DNA from 4 places in the Vibrio sp. Vb0667 genome. Region 3 is predicted to be linked to each of the others. Evidence: predicted binding sites of a transcription regulator. Region 3 holds the regulator's gene; each other region holds the start of a gene.
The links. Region 3 encodes CRP, which controls carbon source genes, mostly activating them, when cyclic AMP is high. Its sites were predicted from a motif close to TGTGANNNNNNTCACA; they were not measured.
Positions count from the first base shown of each region.

Region 1: R8269_RS10060 (CTP synthase) is a predicted target of CRP. The motif match lies at 3,907-3,922, and genes of this name have one in related genera.
Region 2: R8269_RS12315 (NupC/NupG family nucleoside CNT transporter) is a predicted target of CRP. The motif match lies at 1,998-2,013, and genes of this name have one in related genera.
Region 4: gltB (glutamate synthase large subunit) is a predicted target of CRP. The motif match lies at 2,656-2,671, and genes of this name have one in related genera.

Region 1 covers NZ_JAWPOL010000007.1:106,562-112,053, forward strand. The annotation lists gene ispD (2-C-methyl-D-erythritol 4-phosphate cytidylyltransferase) at 1-128, opposite strand, end outside; gene ftsB (cell division protein FtsB) at 130-411, opposite strand; gene eno (phosphopyruvate hydratase) at 802-2,103, opposite strand; gene R8269_RS10060 (CTP synthase) at 2,182-3,822, opposite strand; gene mazG (nucleoside triphosphate pyrophosphohydrolase) at 4,028-4,831, opposite strand; gene relA (GTP diphosphokinase) at 5,181-5,492, opposite strand, start outside.
Region 2 covers NZ_JAWPOL010000010.1:96,350-101,841, reverse strand. The annotation lists gene prfC (peptide chain release factor 3) at 1-901, shown strand, start outside; gene R8269_RS12325 (DUF5363 family protein) at 996-1,193, shown strand; gene R8269_RS12320 (TatD family hydrolase) at 1,180-1,953, shown strand; gene R8269_RS12315 (NupC/NupG family nucleoside CNT transporter) at 2,158-3,441, shown strand; gene R8269_RS12310 (hypothetical protein) at 3,800-3,934, opposite strand; gene deoC (deoxyribose-phosphate aldolase) at 4,025-4,801, shown strand; gene deoA (thymidine phosphorylase) at 4,899-5,492, shown strand, end outside.
Region 3 covers NZ_JAWPOL010000026.1:34,939-40,430, reverse strand. The annotation lists gene R8269_RS18665 (TIGR02444 family protein) at 1-123, shown strand, start outside; gene R8269_RS18660 (hydrolase) at 211-1,218, shown strand; gene R8269_RS18655 (YheU family protein) at 1,252-1,464, shown strand; gene R8269_RS18650 (phosphoribulokinase) at 1,608-2,477, shown strand; gene crp (cAMP-activated global transcriptional regulator CRP) at 2,718-3,350, shown strand; gene R8269_RS18640 (DUF1338 domain-containing protein) at 3,487-4,278, opposite strand; gene astD (succinylglutamate-semialdehyde dehydrogenase) at 4,527-5,492, opposite strand, start outside.
Region 4 covers NZ_JAWPOL010000011.1:40,965-46,456, forward strand. The annotation lists gene gltB (glutamate synthase large subunit) at 1-2,399, opposite strand, end outside; gene R8269_RS12645 (TIGR01212 family radical SAM protein) at 2,951-3,910, shown strand; gene R8269_RS12650 (GGDEF domain-containing protein) at 3,946-5,492, shown strand, end outside.

The sequences.
Region 1 (5,492 bases), on a different contig from region 3:
TCTACGGTATGTTCCAGTACCGCCTTACCTTCGATCAATAAATATTGCTTAGGGCGATCTGCCTTCATTCTGCTACCCACACCAGCAGCAGGCACAATTGCGATATGCGATGAGTTCATATCCAACATTTTAATGGTTTTCCTCACCTATAATGCGGTAAAAAGTCTCGCCATCTTTAACTAAACCGAGCTCATGACGCGCACGTTCTTCAATCGCATCAAGACCTTGCCTTAAATCATCAATCTCAGCGAACATTTCATTGTTGCGAGCTTGTAGCTTGCTGTTCACTTGTTGCTGAACTTCAATTTCATCTTTTACTGTGTAGTAGTCAGACACTCCGTTTTTACCAAACCATAGAGTGTATTGAAGCAAGCCAAACAGTAGCGTAAGGGCTATAACAAAGATTCGCATATCGCTGCTAACATTCTGTACCGGAAGGAATTAGATAAGGTGACATATATAGCATAAATGCGAGGTTGCCTCTAGGGGAGAAAGGGAGACTCACACGCTCCTTACAAGAAATAAGCAGCAAAATGAAACAAGCTCATAGGAAGCGCTCCTTACCCATGACCAAAGTAAGAGCCAAAAATACAAACCTATAAATACAAAAAAACCGCCGTAGCGATGGTTTCAAAAAGCTATTTAGCGAAACTTTACTCAATAAGAATTAAGCTTGACCTTTAACTTCTTTAAGATCGCTTACTTGAAACATGGACTTAGCGCTTCCGTTATATAAAAAAACACCCCGCCAAAGCAGGGTGTTTTAAAAGCTTTAAGTTAAGCAGCTAATTCAGTGAAGAATTAAGCTTGACCTTTAACTTCTTTAAGACCGTTGAAAGGAGCGCGCTCACCTAGAGCTTCCTCGATACGGATTAGCTGGTTGTACTTAGCAACACGGTCAGAACGGCTCATAGAACCAGTTTTGATTTGACCTGCAGCTGTACCTACCGCTAGGTCAGCGATAGTTGCATCTTCAGTTTCGCCAGAACGGTGAGAGATTACTGCTGTGTAACCTGCGTCTTTAGCCATCTTGATTGCAGCTAGAGTCTCAGTTAGAGAACCGATTTGATTGAACTTGATAAGGATAGAGTTAGCTACGCCTTTCTCGATACCTTCAGCAAGGATCTTAGTGTTAGTAACGAATAGATCGTCACCTACTAGTTGAAGCTTGTCACCTAGTAGTTCAGTTTGGTGCTTGAAGCCATCCCAGTCAGACTCGTCTAGACCGTCTTCGATAGAAACGATTGGGAATTGGTTAGCTAGCTCAGCTAGGTAGTGGTTGAACTCTTCAGAAGTGAAAGTTTTACCTTCGCCTTTCATGTTGTAGATGCCAGCTTCTTTGTCGAAGAACTCAGATGCTGCACAGTCCATAGCTAGAGTAACGTCTTTACCTAGTTCGTAACCAGCAGCTGCAACAGCTTCTGCGATAACTTCTAGAGCTTCAGCGTTAGATTTAAGGTTAGGAGCGAAACCACCTTCGTCACCAACTGCAGTGCTGTAGCCTTTAGACTTAAGAACTTTAGCTAGGTTGTGGAATACTTCTGCACCGATACGTAGACCTTCTTTAAGAGTCTTAGCACCAACTGGTTGGATCATGAACTCTTGGATGTCAACGTTGTTGTCTGCGTGCTCACCACCGTTGATGATGTTCATCATTGGTAGAGGCATAGAGAACTGACCTGCAGTGCCGTTTAGCTCAGCGATGTGCTCGTATAGAGGCATGCCTTTCGCTGCAGCAGCAGCTTTAGCGTTTGCTAGAGAAACAGCTAGGATAGCGTTAGCACCGAATTTAGATTTGTTTTCAGTGCCGTCTAGTTCGATCATTACTGCGTCGATTGCAGCTTGGTCTTTAGCGTCTTTGCCAACTAGAGCTTCAGCGATTGGGCCGTTTACAGCTTCAACTGCTTTAAGAACACCTTTACCTAGGAAACGTGCTTTGTCACCGTCACGTAGCTCAAGAGCTTCGCGAGAACCAGTAGATGCGCCAGATGGAGCTGCCGCCATACCTACGAAACCGCCTTCTAGGTGTACTTCAGCTTCTACAGTTGGGTTACCACGTGAGTCGATGATTTCACGACCTAGAACTTTAACGATCTTAGACATTAATGTTTCCTCTCGTTTCAAATATAAATGTCAATCTTAAAGGGCAGCAGCACAACCTTCGCCGCCGCCCGTATCCTTTTACTTCTCGAATTCGCCGCGTGCGTTTTGGCCCGCAGCCTTAACAAAACCTGCAAACAATGGATGTCCATCGCGAGGAGTCGAGGTGAATTCTGGGTGGAACTGAGCCGCTACAAACCATGGGTGAGCTGGGTTCTCAATCATTTCCACTAACTTCTTGTCCGCAGATAGACCTGATACTTTTAGGCCTGCTTTTTCGATTTGCGGACGAAGCACGTTATTCACTTCGTAACGGTGACGGTGACGTTCATGGATCGTCGCGCTACCGTACAGTTCACGAGCTTTAGTCCCTTTCTCTAGGTGACATAGCTGTGAACCAAGACGCATTGTACCGCCTAGGTCAGACTTTTCAGTACGCTCTTCTACGCTACCTGATTCGTCTACCCACTCTGTGATCAAACCTACCACAGGGTACTTCGTCTCTTTGTTAAATTCTGTTGAATGTGCACCTTCCATACCCGCAACGTTACGCGCGTATTCGATTAGTGCAACTTGCATACCCAAACAAATACCTAGGTAAGGCACGTTATTTTCACGTGCATATTGAGCCGCACGGATCTTGCCTTCAATACCACGATCGCCGAAGCCACCTGGTACTAGGATTGCGTCCAAACCTTCTAGAAGTTCAACGCCTTTTGTTTCGATATCTTGTGAGTCTACATACTTAATTGTGACGCTTAGGCGGTTTTTCAAGCCAGCGTGTTTAAGCGCTTCGTTCACAGATTTGTATGCATCTGGTAATTCAATGTATTTACCAACCATACCGATGGTTACTTCACCAGTAGGATTTGCTTCTTCGTAGATAACCTGTTCCCATTCAGAAAGGTCTGCTTCAGGAGCAGTAATACCAAAGCGAGCACACACAAGGTCATCTAGACCTTGAGATTTAATCAACTGAGGGATCTTGTAGATAGAGTCTACATCCTTCATTGAAATTACTGCTTTTTCTGGAACATTACAGAACAGTGCGATTTTTTTACGCTCATTCGCAGGAATAACGCGATCGCTACGGCAAACTAGGATGTCTGGCTGAATACCGATAGATAGAAGTTCTTTTACAGAGTGTTGCGTCGGCTTAGTTTTCACTTCGCCCGCTGCCGCTAGGTAAGGAACAAGTGTTAGGTGCATGAACATTGCGCGCTCACGGCCTAGCTCAACAGCTAGCTGACGAATCGCTTCCATAAATGGTAGTGATTCGATATCACCAACAGTACCGCCAACTTCAACGATAGCCACATCATGGCCTTCAGAACCTGCAATAACGCGATCTTTGATTGCGTTAGTGATATGAGGGATAACTTGAATAGTTGCGCCTAGGTAGTCACCACGACGTTCTTTACGAAGTACGTCGGCATAAACACGACCTGCAGTGAAGTTGTTACGCTTGGTCATCTTGGTACGGATGAAACGCTCGTAGTGACCAAGGTCAAGGTCAGTCTCTGCGCCATCTTCTGTAACGAACACTTCACCATGCTGAGTAGGGCTCATTGTGCCCGGGTCAACGTTGATGTAAGGGTCAAGCTTCATCATAGTCACTTTAAGACCACGAGCTTCTAGAATAGCCGCAAGAGATGCTGCTGCAATACCTTTACCTAGAGAGGATACAACCCCGCCAGTAACAAAAATGTAATTTGTCGTCATGTTTAACCTGAAATTGGTTGAATGAGGGAAATGGAGTGCTTCTGGACGGGAGATAAATATACCAGAAGCTCCTTACCGCCACAACGTGAAATCTATCACACCGTAATTTTTTATTTTTTGCTTCAAATCAAAGTGAGCAAAGACAAACCAAAGTCCGTTTTCGTGTAACCAAACAAGCTGACCTTATATTATGTATTCTGCCAGTTTACCTCTGCCTCGATTCTTCTTGTTTTACTTCATCCCAAAAATGGTCGAGTTCTGATAAAGAACAATCTGTAAGTACTTTGCCTAACTGCTGGACCTTGCCTTCAACTTGTTTAAAACGTCGCGCAAACTTTACGTTTGCTTTTCCTAGCGCGACTTCTGGGTTTTTATCAAGGTGGCGAGCCAAATTGACAGTCGCAAATAGCAAATCACCGAGTTCCAACTCAACTTTCTCTTCATCGGGCTGAACTTGCAGTACCTCTTCCATGACTTCGTCAATTTCTTCTCGTACTTTATCGACAACCGGGCCAAGTGAATCCCAATCAAACCCAAATTTTGCACATTTTTTCTGAATTTTTGTAGCACGAGAAAGTGCCGGTAAAGAGTTTGGTATTGAGTCTAGGATACTTTCTTCCGCTTTGCCTACTAGGGCTTTTTCTTTTGCTTTTTCCGCTTCCCAGTTCGCGTTAATTTCCTCGTCAGATTCAAACTCAACATCTGAAAAAACATGCGGGTGGCGACGAGTCAGTTTTTCGTTCACGGTTTCGACGACATCCGAAAAGTCGAACAGCTCTTGCTCTTTCGCTAGCTGACTGTAAAAAATCACCTGAAACAACAAATCCCCTAGCTCTTCTTTTAGATTGGGCCAATCTCGATTTTGAATCGCGTCCACCACCTCGTAGGTTTCTTCTATTGTATGCGGAACGATGGTGTCAAAGGTTTGTTTTAAGTCCCAAGGGCAACCGTTTTCTGGGTCACGCAACTTCGCCATGATTTGTTCTAATTGTTCAATTGGATGACTCATTTTTTGTTCCTTTAAACCTTTCTACTAAAGAAAAAGGTGAGCGGCCAAAACCACTCACCTTCTACATTATATTTTCTCAGCAGCTTTCACTAAGTAATTGTTACTTTGACAAGGCAACAAGTTTTCGCGACTCCTGAGCATAGCCTACTATGTGATGCCCCTGAGCCGGCACGTCGGAATAAGTGCAGCTAACGCAGATAAAAAGCCAAATATGACGCAAGTGTAACTCTGTAAATAGTTGAAGTTGTAGCTAGGCGACAAACAAACGAGACTCCTGAGCATGGTTCACCATGTGATGGAGCGAGTGCGTGCAGTCAACAACGCTACAACGATAACTATGACGAGAGTTTTAGCCGAGGCGTTTCACCGTCATGACATCCTTGATCTGTTCCACACGTTTCGAAACCCGCGAAAGCACCTCAATATTGGTGACTTCTAGGTCAAAGTCCATGATGGCAAGTTGACGTCTGTAGTCGACTCGGTTCTTCATACTGGTCACTTTGATCTTTTCGTTGGCGAACAGTGTCGTAATGTCTTTGAGTAGACCACCTCGCTCCATCGCTTCAACACGCACGGTGAGGATGTATGACCCCACAAAGCCGCTGCCCCAGACTGTATCGATGATGCGCTCTGGCGCATGATGGCGCAGTTCTTCTAGCTG
Region 2 (5,492 bases), on a different contig from region 3:
GCTTGAGCTTGTCATGGGTGCTTGCCCTGAGTTTGATTTGGAAATGTTCTTAACAGGTGACCTGACGCCAGTTTACTTCGGTACTGCATTAGGTAACTTTGGTGTGGATCATATGCTAGACGGTCTAACTGAATGGGCTCCAGCGCCGAAAACTCGTCAAGCGGTTGAACGTGAAGTTGAAGCGACTGAAGAGAAGTTCTCTGGTTTCGTATTTAAGATCCAAGCGAATATGGACCCAAAACACCGCGACCGTATCGCATTCATGCGTATTGTATCGGGCACTTACACGCAAGGTATGAAGATGAACCACGTTCGTCTTGGCAAGCAAGTGAGTATCTCTGATGCAGTAACCTTTATGGCTGGTGACCGTGCACGTGCAGAACACGCTTACGCCGGTGACATCATTGGTCTACACAACCACGGCACTATTCAGATTGGTGATACCTTTACGCAAGGTGAATCACTGAAGTTCTCTGGTATTCCGAACTTCGCTCCGGAACTATTCCGTCGTATTCGCCTGAAAGATCCATTAAAGCAGAAGCAGCTTCTCAAAGGTTTGGTTCAGCTATCAGAAGAAGGTGCGGTACAGGTATTCCGTCCTCTACAGAACAACGATCTGATCGTTGGTGCCGTTGGTGTACTTCAGTTCGATGTTGTTGTGGCTCGTTTGAAATCTGAGTATAACGTTGAAGCGATTTATGAAGGCATTAACGTTGCAACTGCTCGTTGGGTTGAGTGTGGTGATGCGAAGAAACTGGATGAGTTCCAACGCAAGAATCAAGCGAACTTAGCATTGGATGGTGGTGATAACCTAACGTATATCGCCCCAACAATGGTTAACTTAAACTTGGCGAAAGAGCGTTTCCCTGACGTTGATTTCCGTGCGACGCGTGAGCACTAATTTGCGCGGTTAGGGTAAGCCTTAACGCAAACTAGATTTTAAAACGCCCTTGGCTATAAACTTAGCCAAGGGCGTTTTTATATAAGGATAAGATATGAATTGGTTTAAACGTGGGCTAAAGCGTTACGACAACTGGTGTAAAGAGATGGGGTTAACTCCCGATCAGAAACGCAGTTGCGTCCCATATCGAAAAGACCCAGCCCATCAAACTGAAGAGAAGAGTGAAGCCCAACCATCCTCTGATTTTCTGCCCGCAGATACAGATAAAAAGCGTCAAGATGAAGCTCTTTGATACGCACTGCCACTTTGATTTTGATGTGTTTCAAGATGACTTTGCACATCAACTTGAGCTTGCTCAAACGCAAGGCGTCGCAAGAATTTTGATTCCTTCCGTCGGTCCGCAAAACTGGGCTCGTATTCAAACTTTGGCAGAGCAACATGCCAATTTGTATTATGCGCTCGGCTTTCATCCGTATTTTCTTGAAGATAACGTTGAGCAGCACCTTACAGAGCTAGAAGGCTATCTAAATCAAAAAGGGCAGCAGTGCGTGGCAATAGGAGAGTGTGGTTTAGATTTTGCCATTGATGTTGATCCACAGTTGCAAGAAAAGATACTTGAAGTTCAATTTGAGCTGGCTAGACGCTTCGAACTCCCAGTTATTTTACATAGCCGAAAAGCGCACAATCGCCTCATTCAAATGGTGAAAGCGGCGAATCTCCCTAGAGGTGGTGTGCTACACGCTTTTTCTGGGAGTTATCAGCAAGCCATGGAGTGGGTCAAATTAGGTTTTTTTATCGGTGTAGGAGGAACGATTACCTACCCAAGAGCCAAGAAAACACGCGACGCAATTCAAAAATTACCACTCGAAAACCTAGTAATCGAAACAGACGCACCAGATATGCCTATACTTGGATATCAAGGGGAGTCAAATCACCCAGCCAAACTCATTCACGTCTTTAATGAGCTCGTAGAGTTGCATAACGGCCGAAAGCAATCGATTGCCTATCAACTGTGGAAAAATAGCAATTTTGCTTTCTCGATATGTGAATAAAATCTAAAGATGTGGTTTGAAATCGAAAACGTTTTCCTGCTTATTGTGAATTAACTCACAAAGCTGGTTGAATCAATCATGAATCTTATAGGAAAGTGTGAGGCTGGCATTACTTTAATTGATTCTGCATGAGTATAATTGCCCCCGCTTTATAGCTCCATTTTGTAACACGCCAATAAATAACTTATAAGGAAGTCATAAACTATGAGCCTGTTTATGAGCCTAATCGGTATGGTAGTGCTTCTTGCGATTGCAGTGGCATTTTCTAACAACCGAAAAGCTATCAACTTTAGAACTGTGGGTGGCGCATTCGCTATCCAATTCGCATTAGGTGCATTTGTTCTGTATGTACCTTGGGGCCGTGATCTACTAAACGGTTTCTCTTCAGGTGTTTCTAACGTTATCAACTACGGTAACGATGGTTCATCATTCCTGTTCGGTGGTCTTGTTTCTGACAAGATGTTCGAAGTATTCGGCGGCGGCGGTTTCATCTTCGCATTCCGTGTTCTTCCTACACTGATCTTCTTCTCTGCACTGATTTCAGTTCTTTACTACATTGGCGTTATGCAATGGGTTATCAAGATTCTTGGTGGCGCACTACAAAAAGCGCTAGGCACTTCTCGTGCGGAATCAATGTCAGCGGCAGCTAACATTTTCGTAGGTCAAACTGAGGCACCTCTAGTTGTTCGCCCATTCGTTCCAAAAATGACTCAATCAGAGCTATTCGCGGTAATGTGTGGTGGTCTAGCTTCTGTTGCTGGTGGTGTACTAGCTGGTTACGCATCTATGGGTGTTCCACTAGAGTACCTAGTTGCGGCATCATTCATGGCAGCACCAGGTGGTCTACTGTTCGCTAAAATCCTTCACCCAGAGACTGACCAGCCTCACGAAAGTATCGAAGAAGCGATGGACGGCGGTGACGACAAACCAGTTAACGTAATCGACGCAGCTGCGGGCGGTGCGGCTTCTGGTCTACAACTTGCGCTTAACGTAGGTGCAATGCTAATCGCATTCGTTGGTCTAATCGCGCTAATCAACGGTATGCTAGGTGGCATCGGTGGTTGGTTCGGCATGCCAGAACTAACACTAGAGCTAATCCTAGGTTACGCGTTCTCTCCACTAGCATTCCTAATCGGTGTTCCATGGGCAGAAGCTGTAACAGCTGGTTCATTCATCGGTCAGAAAATCGTAGTGAACGAATTCGTTGCTTACTTGAACTTCACACCATATCTAGGTGAAAACGCTCAAGTAATCGCGGCAACTGGTGAAGTAATGTCTGAGAAGACAACAGCTATCATCTCATTCGCACTATGTGGTTTCGCGAACCTTTCTTCTATCGCGATTCTACTTGGTGGTCTAGGTAGCCTTGCACCAAACCGTCGTAGTGACATCGCTCGCATGGGTGTTAAAGCAGTTCTTGCAGGTACGTTGTCTAACCTTATGGCAGCGACAATTGCAGGCTTCTGCTTAAGCCTTGCAGCACTATAATTAGAATCGGTTCTTAATATATAGACGCCGTTTTACATCATGCCCTGTAGCAAGAGATTGCTGCGGGGCATTTTTCGTTTTTCGGGCTCCAAAATTTCATCGGGTGTTTGCCTTAGTCGAGGTATTACGCAGTCAATGGAATAGGGGCTAGGAAATTTTGAGATACAAACCGTTTGCGCTCTATTTGGTGCTACAGTTTTGCGGTGAAACTCTATAATGTATTAATCACAGGATAGTGGTTAAGCTTGATTCTTAATCACGTAATGAATATTACATAATCGATGGGCAAATGAATTGCCCTGCAATATCAGATCTAATAGGCGTTTTGCTTTGTGATGTGATATTAAAGACACCGCAATCATAGATTGTTGTGCCATAGGCCAAACTGGTACTGTGCGGTGACAAGGATAGCAATTGGCATATGATAAATTTTCGCTGTATATGCCGAGTCTTCAGGGAACCAAGTCCGTTCATTAATAGACTGTTTAGCCATTTACTCACATTGTCTCGACTTGTTGATTATAGTTAAAGACGTGATGTAAGGCTGAGTAGTGAATTTTTTGAATATTGATCGGAGATAGAAATGAGCGATTTAAAAGCAGCAGCGCTACGTGCACTTAAACTTATGGACCTAACTACGTTGAATGACGATGACACTGATGCAAAAGTGATCTCACTATGTCATGACGCGAAAACAGCAGTAGGCAACACAGCTGCAATTTGTATTTACCCTCGCTTTATTCCTATTGCTAAGAAGACACTTCGTGAGCAAGGTACGCCAGAGGTTCGTATTGCAACAGTAACGAACTTCCCACATGGTAACGACGACATTGAAATCGCAGTTGCTGAAACAAAAGCGGCGGTTGCTTACGGTGCAGACGAAGTTGACGTAGTTTTTCCTTACCGCGCGCTAATGGCGGGTGATGAGAAAGTAGGCTTCGAACTAGTTAAGCAATGTAAAGAAGCTTGTGGTGACATTCTTCTTAAAGTGATCATCGAAACAGGTGAACTAAAAGAAGAAGCACTAATCAAGAAAGCATCTCAAATCTGTATTGAAGCAGGTGCTGACTTCATTAAAACTTCAACTGGTAAAGTGCCAGTAAACGCAACACCAGAATACGCTCGCATGATGCTTGAAGTTATTCGCGACATGGGTGTTGCAGAAACTGTTGGTTTCAAACCAGCAGGTGGTGTGCGCACTGCTGAAGACGCAGCAGCATACCTAGCAATGGCTGACGAAATCCTAGGTGACAACTGGGTTGATGCTCGTCACTACCGTTTTGGTGCGTCTAGCCTGCTAACCAACCTACTAAATACATTAGAAGTATCGGACGACGTCGCTGATCCAACAGCGTACTAATTCCAATAATACGTCTGAACGGTAGCACCTAAACGGGTGCTACCAAACCTCTTCTATCCTACTACAACCATGGCTCAAAAGAGCTTGGGAGGCACTAATGTATTTACCACAAGAAATCATTCGTAAAAAACGTGACGGTGAAGTACTTACCGCAGACGAAATCAACTTCTTTATTCAAGGCGTAGCGAACAACACGGTATCTGAAGGTCAGATTGCGGCGTTTGCTATGACGATTTTCTTTAATGAAATGACCATGGATGAGCGCATCGCCTTAACGTGTGCAATGCGTGATTCGGGCATGGTTATCGACTGGAGCCACATGAACTTCGGTGGTCCAATTGTCGACAAACACTCAACCGGTGGTGTGGGTGACGTAACTTCTTTAATGCTTGGCCCAATGGTGGCAGCGTGTGGCGGTTTCGTACCTATGATCTCTGGCCGCGGTCTTGGTCATACAGGCGGTACGCTGGATAAACTTGAATCTATCCCTGGTTACAACATTACGCCGAGCAACGATGTTTTTGGTCAAGTAACCAAAGACGCTGGTGTGGCGATCATCGGTCAAACTGGTGACCTTGCTCCTGCGGATAAGCGTGTTTACGCGACTCGTGATATTACCGCAACGGTAGACAATATCTCCCTGATTACGGCGTCGATCCTTTCTAAGAAACTGGCGGCGGGTCTGGAATCG
Region 3 (5,492 bases):
GCACTACTCAAAAATGATGGTGACCCACTGACGTTGAGATACTGTCGTCAACTCGGTGGGGAGCATTTGCAGCAAGCCTTTGCTATGCCGGTGCCAAACATTCAACCACCAAAACGCCCATAAATCTGTAGAATACCTATAATCTTTATAAAGGATTATATTAATAAGTTCTTCAACGGACACCGAAGGACCGCATAAGAGCAGTTAGGTATGACACAATTTTTCGCAGCCGCCGGGATCAAAAACCCGCATCTCCAAACGCTTTTGCCGCGTTTTATTCGCAAAAAAGCGTTGTTTACGCCGATTTGGCAAACCCTCGATACATCCGATGGCGACTTTCTCGATCTCGCGTGGAGCGAGGACCCAACCCAAGAGCCTGCACAAAAAAAGCCGATTTTTGTTTTATTTCATGGGTTAGAGGGGTGCTTCTATAGCCCTTATGCCAATGGGTTAATGAATGCATTTGCTCAATCTGGATGGCTGTCGGTGATGATGCATTTTCGTGGCTGCAGCGGTAAACCAAACAAAAAAGCACGAGCTTACCATTCGGGTGAAGTGACGGATGCTCGTTACTTCCTAGAGCACCTTGAACAACGTTTTCCTGATCACCCCAAAGTTGCGGTTGGTATTTCTCTTGGCGGTAACATGTTGGCGAATTATTTAGCCCAATATAAAGACCACCCTATTTTGAATGCAGCGACTATTATCTCAGCGCCTTTAGACCTAGCAGCGTGTGCAAACCGTATTGAACAAGGCTTTTCGAAAGTGTATCGCCGTTACCTACTCTCTTCACTCAAACGCAACGCGTTGCAAAAACATCACTTGTTGCATGGCGAGCTCGCTTTGTCTTACAACTCAATAAAACGTGTCACACGATTGTATGAATTCGATGATTTGATCACGGCACCACTGCACGGCTTTAAAGACGCACAAGATTATTACGACCAATGCTCTGGCTTAAGTAAACTACAGCAAATCACGCTACCGACACTGATCATCCATGCCAAAGACGATCCGTTCATGACCGACGATGTGATCCCGAAGTTTGTTCTGCCAGATAACATTGATTACCGTCTCTTTGAGCACGGCGGCCATGTTGGCTTCCTGACAGGAACGGCGTTAAAACCTAAGTTTTGGTTGGAGGAAGCGCTGCCTGCGTATTACGAAAGTATCGCCGCAGATTACCTTTCTGCTGTATCCAAGCAACGAACGCAGTAAACTAGCCGCTCATCATAAAAGTTAGAGGTATTTATGATCATTCCATGGCAAGACATTGCGCCGGAAACATTGGAAAACTTAATTCGTGAATTCGTCTTACGCGAAGGAACGGATTACGGAACCGTCGAGGTTTCTTTGCAAGACAAAATTGATCAAGTTAAAGCTCAATTGGAAAAAGGTGAAGCGGTTATCGTGTTCTCTGAGCTACACGAAACCGTCGATATTCAGCATAAAACAAAATTTTAGACCCTTCACATTTTACCGTATCCCACTCGATGACAAGGTATTGTTACGTGCTAAGGTATTGTTACGTGCTATAGTGGGATATCGACCGTGCAGTAGTAACTCTACTGCACATTACAGGTAAGTAATTTTCGACAAGGTTTGTCATGTCAGCTAAACACCCAATTATTGCGGTTACTGGTTCGTCCGGTGCCGGCACGACCACTACATCTGAAGCCTTCCGTAAAATGTTCAATATGATGAACGTTAAACCCGCATGGGTTGAAGGCGATAGCTTCCATCGCTTTACTCGCCCAGAAATGGACATCGAAATTCGCAAAGCCCGCGAGCAAGGTCGACACATTAGCTACTTTGGCCCACAAGCTAATGACTTCCCGGGATTAGAAGAGTTTTTCCGTAAGTTCGGGCATGACGGCACTGGCAGCGTGCGCCGTTATCTGCACACGTTTGACGAAGCGGTTCCCTACAATCAAATGCCAGGCACGTTTACACCGTGGCAAGACTTACCCGAAAACAGCGACGTGCTGTTTTATGAAGGGTTACATGGTGGCGTGGTCGATGGCGATGTTAATGTTGCTCAACATGTGGATTTCTTAATCGGCATGGTGCCGATTGTGAACTTAGAGTGGATACAAAAATTCGTACGTGACACTCGCGATCGCGGCCATTCGCGTGAAGCGGTAATGGACTCAATCGTGCGATCCATGGACGATTACCTCAACTATATCACTCCGCAGTTTTCTCGTACTCACATCAACTTCCAGCGCGTACCGACCGTTGATACTTCCAACCCACTTAATGCAAAAGGCATCCCTAGTTTGGATGAGAGTTTTGTGGTGATTCGCCTACGCGGTATCAAGAATGTCGACTTCCCATATCTGCTGGCCATGATTGATGGCTCATTCATGTCACGCCACAACACGATTGTCGTACCCGGCGGTAAGATGAGCTTTGCAATGGAGCTCATAGTTCGGCCTATCCTACAACAGCTCATCGAAACAGGGAAAATTGGCTAAAAACCTGCCTGCGAAGATGTTTACTTTTCATACCGTGATCATGTGCACAGTTTTGCTTACAAAATCTCAATCATGGCACGATTAAAATCAAGAAATCGTTTTCGAAAAAGGATACTATTTCTTACCGAAACACAAGAGAGCTTGCAGCATATAAAAAGTGCTCTTATTCTAGTAGGCCTAATTCAGGCTTAGCTAAAATATGGATAGCGCAAGCGTACCCTGCAGAGGAAGTGAGATATTATGGTTCTAGGTAAACCTCAAACCGACCCAACATTAGAGTGGTTTCTTTCACACTGTCATATTCATAAGTACCCTTCAAAGAGCACGCTAATTCACGCGGGCGAAAAGGCAGAAACTTTGTACTACATCGTTAAAGGTTCTGTTGCGGTTCTTATCAAAGACGAAGAAGGTAAGGAGATGATCCTTTCTTACCTAAACCAAGGAGACTTTATTGGTGAACTTGGTCTATTCGAGGAAGACCAAGAGCGCACAGCTTGGGTTCGTGCTAAATCTCCTTGTGAAGTTGCTGAAATTTCTTTCAAGAAGTTCCGTCAGCTTATCCAAGTAAACCCAGACATCCTAATGCGTCTTTCTGCGCAGATGGCTCGTCGTCTTCAAGTAACTAGCCAAAAAGTGGGTGACCTGGCGTTCCTAGACGTAACTGGTCGTATCGCTCAGACGCTTCTGAACCTTGCAAAACAACCAGACGCAATGACTCATCCAGACGGCATGCAAATCAAGATCACTCGTCAAGAAATCGGTCAAATTGTTGGCTGTTCTCGTGAGACAGTAGGTCGTATCTTGAAGATGCTAGAAGAGCAGAACCTAATCTCTGCTCACGGTAAAACCATCGTGGTTTACGGTACTCGTTAATCTCGAACTAGAGTGACACGAACAAAATTATAAAAGCCACCAATGGCAACATTGGTGGCTTTTTATTTACTCATGACCAAATGAGATAGGGTGCAGCGAACACTAATGAGTAAGCTTAACAGGTTAACCCTAAAACTTAGCCATTCGTGCTTTCAAAGATTTTGTCAGCTGAAGCGGCCACGAAACCTGGGTACAAATCACCATTTTCCATCGGATAGCGCTTAGCAAATTCATAAAACCCGCCAGGGATAATTTCAGTGCCTTCGCTAAAACGAACCGCTACTTTATCTGCCATGGTCGATGACTGCTCTAGCAACACCTCAGGAGTGCCCTTCACTTCACCACCATTTTCATTAATGGTAAACCCAGCGGTACGCAGATGATCGTTTACCTGCTTCACTTCTTCATATTCATTGAGCTGGTTAACGCTCACCGTGAAGTGGTTTGCTCCGTAACCATGCGCCGCAAGCCAAGATGCGTACTCACTTTCTTTAGCCAACGTTTGGTAATCAGCAAAGCTTAAATCCCACAAGCGTCCACCATGTAAGAATGCGCTATCGTTCAGCTTGTCAGCATCGACTTGTGCCACCAAATTTTTCACAATCTCTTGTAGCTCAGACGAGCACTCTTCAACTTTTAGCTCACTAATAAATACTTTAGGTTGCTTCGGATCTGGGTGCTCATAGTGCTTAGCAACCAGCTTTTTGCTTTCGAAAACGTAATCACCACACGCCTTGTAACCAATAGCTACAAATGGCTTAGCTAGAGTTTCAATACCAAGAGGCGCGATATTGAAGGTACGTAAAGCTATATGATCATTAATCAGAGGCTCATCTTCTTGAAGCAGCTGATGCACTTTAGCAGCCGAAGGGCAAAGACGTTGAATGTAATCTTGCCATAGCGATTCAAATAACACATCGGGCGTCATAACGACTCCTTGTTACGAGATGTAGAGTTTAAAGGTAAGCGGAAGTTGGCTGCTCGTTCACAACAAAAGTTGTCCAGAATAATGAACGAGCAACCATCAACCTGTGACGGTAAATGCCAGTCAGTCAACACGCTTTTCCGAGTCTTTGCTCACTTTTCGTGTTCTGCCAACGATCACTACAACCCATACCTAAATGATGCGCCGGCAAGGTGAGCCGCAATGCATAGTTGCGACTCTATTATTAAAACTTATAGCGCTACACCTGGACTCAATGTTGCAGGCAAGACAGTCTCTTGACCTTCCATTGATGCCATTGGGTACGCACAGTAATCTGCTGCGTAGTAAGCGCTTGGGCGCAAGTTACCCGACGCTCCCGGACCACCAAATGGCGCATCACCACTTGCACCAGTGAGCTGGCGGTTACGGTTCACGATACCTGCACGAATGTGGTCAACGAAGTATTCCCATTCTTGGTCGTCGGTTGAGACCAAACCAGCAGATAAGCCAAAGCGCGTATCGTTTGCTAGCGCCACGGCTTTGTCTAACCCTTCGTAACGCACCACTTGCAGAAGTGGGCCGAAGTATTCTTCATCTGGTAACTCAGCAATGTTCGTTACATCAATGATGCCAGGAGAAACAAACGCCGCCTCTCCTGCTTTCGCTTCAATCAAGCTTTCACCGCCAAGAGACTGTAGATTAGCTTGTGCATCAAGAATAAACTTGGCTGCCGCGACCGAAATTTGCGGTCCCATAAATGGCGCAGGTTCTGCAAATGGTTGGTCTACGCGAATATTGCGTGTCGCTTCGACGAGCTTAGTGATAAGCGCATCGCCTTTTTCACCCAATGGCACATACAAACGACGAGCACACGTACAACGCTGCCCAGCACTGATAAACGCTGACTGGATGATGGTGTAAACCGTGGCATCCAAATCACCATATTTATCAGAGATCACCATCGGGTTATTACCACCCATTTCTAGTGCGAGCATCTTGCCCGGTTGACCAGCAAATTGACGGTGTAATACATGCCCCGTATTCGCGCTACCCGTAAACAGTACGCCATCAATGCCTTTAGCGTCAGCGAGGGCGATACCAGTTTCTTTCGCGCCTTGAACAAGGTTAATCACGCCTTTCGGCAGACCGGCTTCTTCCCATAGCTTCATTGCCAATTCACCCGTCCATGGCGTTTGCTCAGACGGTTTGAAGACTAC
Region 4 (5,492 bases), on a different contig from region 3:
ATTTGAATTGGGATTTCGCGTTGTGGGTAACCGATGCGGTGACGGATCAGCACTTCTTTGGCGATATCATCAAGGGTAAGACCTTGGATACGAGAAACCGTACCTGTGAAGTATTTGTCGACCACTGACTTGTGGATACCCAACGCTTCGAAGATTTGTGCGCCGTGGTAAGACTGTAGCGTCGAGATACCCATCTTCGAGAAGATCTTCAGAAGACCACCATTGATCGCTTTACGGTAGTTGTTGAACAGATCACGAGGGTTCGCTTCTGGATCCAACTTCTTCGTACGTTGAAGTTCAATGATGGTTTCAATCACTAGGTAAGGGTTAACCGCATTCGCACCGTAACCAAGTAGCGTTGCAAAGTGGTGCGTTTCACGCGCGTCACCAGTTTCAACCACGATGTCACACTTCGCACGTAGACCTTTACGGATCAAGTGGTGGTGCACTGCGCCAACTGCCAGCATTGCTGGGATCGCCGCGTGGTTTGAATTCACTGCGCGGTCAGTGAGTAGGATGATTGAGTAACCATCGATAACCGCGTCTTCTGCGTATTGGCAGATACGTTTTAATGCACGCTCAAGTTTGCCTTGATCTTCACTAGCTTGGAATACGATATCCAACGTTTTCGCTTGTAGGTGCTCGTTATCGATCGCACGTAGTTTTTCAAGCTCTGAGTTCGCCAGAACCGGCGATTCTAATTCGACTTTCTGACAGTGAAGTGGTGTTTCAGTCAGAAGGTTTTGGTCTTTACCCAAGTAAGTGTTCAGCGACATAACCATACGCTCACGGATCGGGTCGATCGGTGGGTTGGTTACCTGTGCGAACAGCTGCTTGAAGTAGTTAGAAAGATGTTGAGACTGATGAGATAGAACCGCAAGAGGCCAGTCGGCACCCATTGCTGATAATGGCTCTTTCGCGTCATTCGCCATTGGAACGATGATTTCGTTCACTTCTTCAGTGCTTACGCCAAACGCTTGTTGGCGGTGTAGAAGGTGTTCTGGCTTAGGTTGGCTGAACTGGTTGCTCGCATCTGGCAGCTTCTTCAAGCTCAGTAGGTTTTCTTCTACCCATTTCTCGTAAGGCTGTGCCGTTGCGATGGTGTCTTTCACTTCTTCATCGGAGATGATGCGACCTTGCTCTAGGTCTGCAACGAAGATACGACCCGGTTGTAGACGACCACGGAACTCTACGTTCTCTGGTTCAATATCCACAACACCAGATTCAGATGCCATCACTAGGAAGTTATCTTTGGTCACTGTGTAGCGAGAAGGGCGCAAACCGTTACGGTCTAGTGTCGCACCAACTTGAACACCATCAGTAAAACATACTGAAGCAGGACCATCCCATGGTTCCATGATGTTCGCGTGGTACTGATAGAACGCGCGACGTTTAGGATCCATGTTTTTGTTTTCTTGCCATGCTTCCGGGATCATCATCATCAATGCGTGTGGCAGGCTGCGACCAGAAAGAACTAGGAGCTCAAGTGCCATATCGAAGTTAGATGAATCCGAGCTGCCTTCCTGACAGATTGGAAGAAGCATGTCGATTTCAGCCTGAGTAAACAGGTCTGATTCTAGGATTGCTTCACGGGCTTTCATCCAGTTCAAGTTACCGCGAACTGTATTGATTTCGCCGTTGTGGGCAATGTAACGGAAAGGCTGTGCAAGACGCCATTTCGGGAAGGTGTTGGTAGAGAAACGAGAGTGTACCAGTGCCAGTGCAGTCACCATGGTCGGGTTTTGCAGATCGAGGAAGTACTGAGGTACTTGCTCGGTCGTTAACTGACCTTTGTACACCAATGTCTTGTAAGACATGGAGTTAATGTAGAAGTCGTCACCAATGTTCGAAACGCTTTCTAGGCAAACACGTACTGTGTAGTTACGAAGCACGTACAGTTTGCGTTCTAGTTCTTCAGGTGTGATGCCAGGGCCACCAGAGATAAACACATGCTCAAACTGAGGCTCTGTGCTTAGTGGGTCTGCACCAATCATTGAGTTATCGGTTGGCAATACGCGGTAGCCGATAACTTCAAGATCTAGACGTTGTGCGTTACGTTCTAGAATGTCACGGCATTGCTCGCGTTTGTATTCGTCTTTCGGGAAAAGAACGACACCAACACCATACTTTTCAAACGAAGGCAGTTTAATGCCTAGCTTAACGGCTTCTTCTAATAGGAATTCATGAGGTTTTTGTAGCAAGATACCCGCACCATCACCGCTGCATGGGTCACAACCTTGACCACCACGGTGTTCCATGCGAGCCAGCATATCCAATGCTTGAGTCACTACTTCATGAGATTTACGGTTTTTAAGGTGAGCAACAAAACCGATACCACAAGCGTCATGCTCCAGTTCCGGAGTGTACAGACCCTGTGGATTTTGCTCTCTATCTACCATAGATACATCCTTCCAGTTCAATGTCGACGCAAAAGTACCGGGCAGCAAATACTACCTAGACTATTGATTACGTCTTGTCCTTTATATTTATTATCGCCACCGATCTAGGTTGACCGGTCTTGATTCCTTTCCGTATCTCGCAGGAAAAGTTTTGCGAGAAAAACAATCCTTGGTGGTATCCCTTTATTTATTATCACTATCTAGTGATTTATATAGGTAGGAGTGGGATAACACCGACAAATCCCGCAGTGTGCTTTGTAATAAAAGTCACAAAAATAACGGGGTTGTGTAAGTATCCTACAATTTTGTCACTTCAGAATGCAATGAAAAACTCGGCGTTGTGACCCAATTTTTTCGTTTAATTATGCATTTTTAGTTTAACATTTACGCAACATGAACGATTTTTGTCTTTAATTATGCAAGTTTATTGATTTTGACCCGCATAATGGGTGTTTGAATTGATTAATATTGTGTGTTTTTTCTTGCAGGGATGTAATTTATTTACACAGATCGTAGTGAGATTGATTACGATTTATTGTTGGTGAGAATTTATGCAGTTACATGAGTTGGTCAATACAATCGGCCAAGATCTTCAGCGTCGATACGGTGAAAAGGTTCATAAGTTAACATTGCACGGTGGATTTAGTTGCCCTAACCGCGATGGCACGATTGGGCGGGGAGGATGTACATTTTGCAATGTGGCTTCGTTTGCAGATGAAGAAGTCCAGATAAAAAGCATTCACGAACAGTTAAAAGATCGCGCAGGTGAAATTCACAGAGCGAAGAAATATCTCGCTTATTTTCAGGCCTACACCAGTACCTATGCCGAGGTACAAGTTCTCAAAAACATGTATGAGGAAGCACTAAAGGCTGCAGACATGGTTGGTCTTTGTGTGGGGACGCGTCCTGATTGCGTCCCTGATGCGGTATTGGATTTACTGTCGGGCTATGTACAGCAAGGTTATGAAATTTGGCTAGAACTAGGTCTTCAAACCGCCAACAATGACACCCTAAAACGTATCAATCGTGGTCATGACTTTGAGTGTTATGCCGAAATCACTAAGCGTGCGCGAACACTTGGAATCAAGGTTTGTACTCACTTAATTGTGGGTTTACCCAAAGAAACCCGCGCCGAAAATATTGAAACGCTGCAAAAAGTGTTGGCCGTGGGAACGGATGGCATCAAGTTACATGGCTTGCATATTGTCGAAGGTAGCACCATGGCGAAAGCTTGGCGTGCTGGAAAGCTAGAAGCCCCTGAATTAGAAGAATATGTTGCGATCGCCAGTGAAATGATTCGTATGACACCACCAGATGTGATTTATCATCGCGTTTCATCAGCAGCTAGGAGGCCCACGTTATTATCGCCTCTGTGGTGTGAAAACCGTTGGCTAGCGATGACGGAAATTGGTCGAGATCTCAGTGCTCATGGTGCTCAAGGGAGTCTTACGGGGAATACCTTTATCTATACTAAACCGGAATTAATAGCAGATCGCTCAATAAATAACTGATATATTTTAACCAGTGTTCTTTGAAGGTTTAAACGATGGATCAGTTACTCAATTGGCTTTGGGGTGGTCAAGGCGGTTATGGCTATGTCGTCTTGTTGTTAATCGCAGGCGTGTGCGCGTTAGCACTGATCTATTTGCACTTTCAGACATCACTTAAGCAACTAGTAACGGATTCTCCCTATCCAGTCATAGTGGTGGACACTAGCCATGCTCAGCTCTTGCTATCTAACCAGGCTGCGATGCAGTTATTAGGCATTCGCTCTTTGGGAACGGGGTATTTGTATCCTGCTTTATTCGATATTCATGAGCTTGAGCAGTTTCTCGAGCGCTTCTCTAGTCGTCATTTTCGTCAGCAGGCTTTTGACTGGCGACTATCTGATAGTGAATCTATTAAAGTGGAGCTGTCAGGCAGAAAGAGTTTATTGCGCAATCATCGAGTTTGGATTCTTTATGCTCAGCCATATCAAGCCACTCACCAAGAGCAGCAACAAGAACTTGCCCAATTAATCATCGCACGTTCGGCATTAGACTCACTTTCAGAGCTGATTTGTACCCAAGACCGCCAAGGCAATCTATTAACGACCAATCGAGCATTTGATCAATTCTGGCAAGGGCGAAGGGAAGAAGCTTGCGCATCCAAGGCCTTGGGTGAGATGACCAGAAAAAGCGAACGTAAATGGACAACGGATCCACAAGGTCGAAGTTGCTTATTGGAAGTCAATCAAAACTCTCTTGTTTCGCCGAGTGGTGAGCTTATCGGTACGCTGTCTATTAGTCATGACGTGACTGAATGGCACAAGATGCAACAGAATCTGCGAGATGAAATGGAGCGTCGCAAAGATACAGAGGTGGCGCTAGCGCAAAGAGATACTATCTTACAAACGATTCTGGATGCCAGTCCGGACTCTATTGGTATTTTCAATGAGAACATGGTCTATCAAGCGTGTAATCAGCCTTTTGTTAAGGCGTTAGGCATTTCAAAAATTTCTGATTTGATAGGTAAGCGCCTCCAAGACGTGATTCCTAAAGAGATGTACGCGCGCTTAGCAGACAGTGACTTAGAAGCATTACGCCAGTTAGAGCCAGTTCGATACATAGATAAAGTCGTGAGTAGTGATGGTAAAAGTACGTGGTTTGATGTGGTGAAATCGCCTTTTAAAGATAAAGCATCAGGAACGAATGGTGTGCTGATCATGGCGCGTGATATTTCTGAGCGTTATCTTGCAGAACAAAAGTTGGAAAAAGCCAACCTAGAGTTAGAAAAATTGAGCTTTATGGATAGCTTAACTCAAGTATCGAACCGACGCCGTTTTGACGAACAGCTGCAGGTATTGTGGTACCACCACGCTCGAGAAAAGCTGCCGCTCACCATCATGTTATGTGACATCGACTTTTTCAAAGATTACAACGACTGTTACGGTCACCAACAAGGTGATGAAGCGTTAGTCAGTGTCGCTACCGTGTTTACACAAGTCATCAATCGTTCTTCGGATTGTGTTGCGCGTTATGGTGGCGAGGAGTTTGGTTTTATATTGCCGAATACCACCACGGAAGGTGCGCGCAACGTAGCGCAGCGTATTCA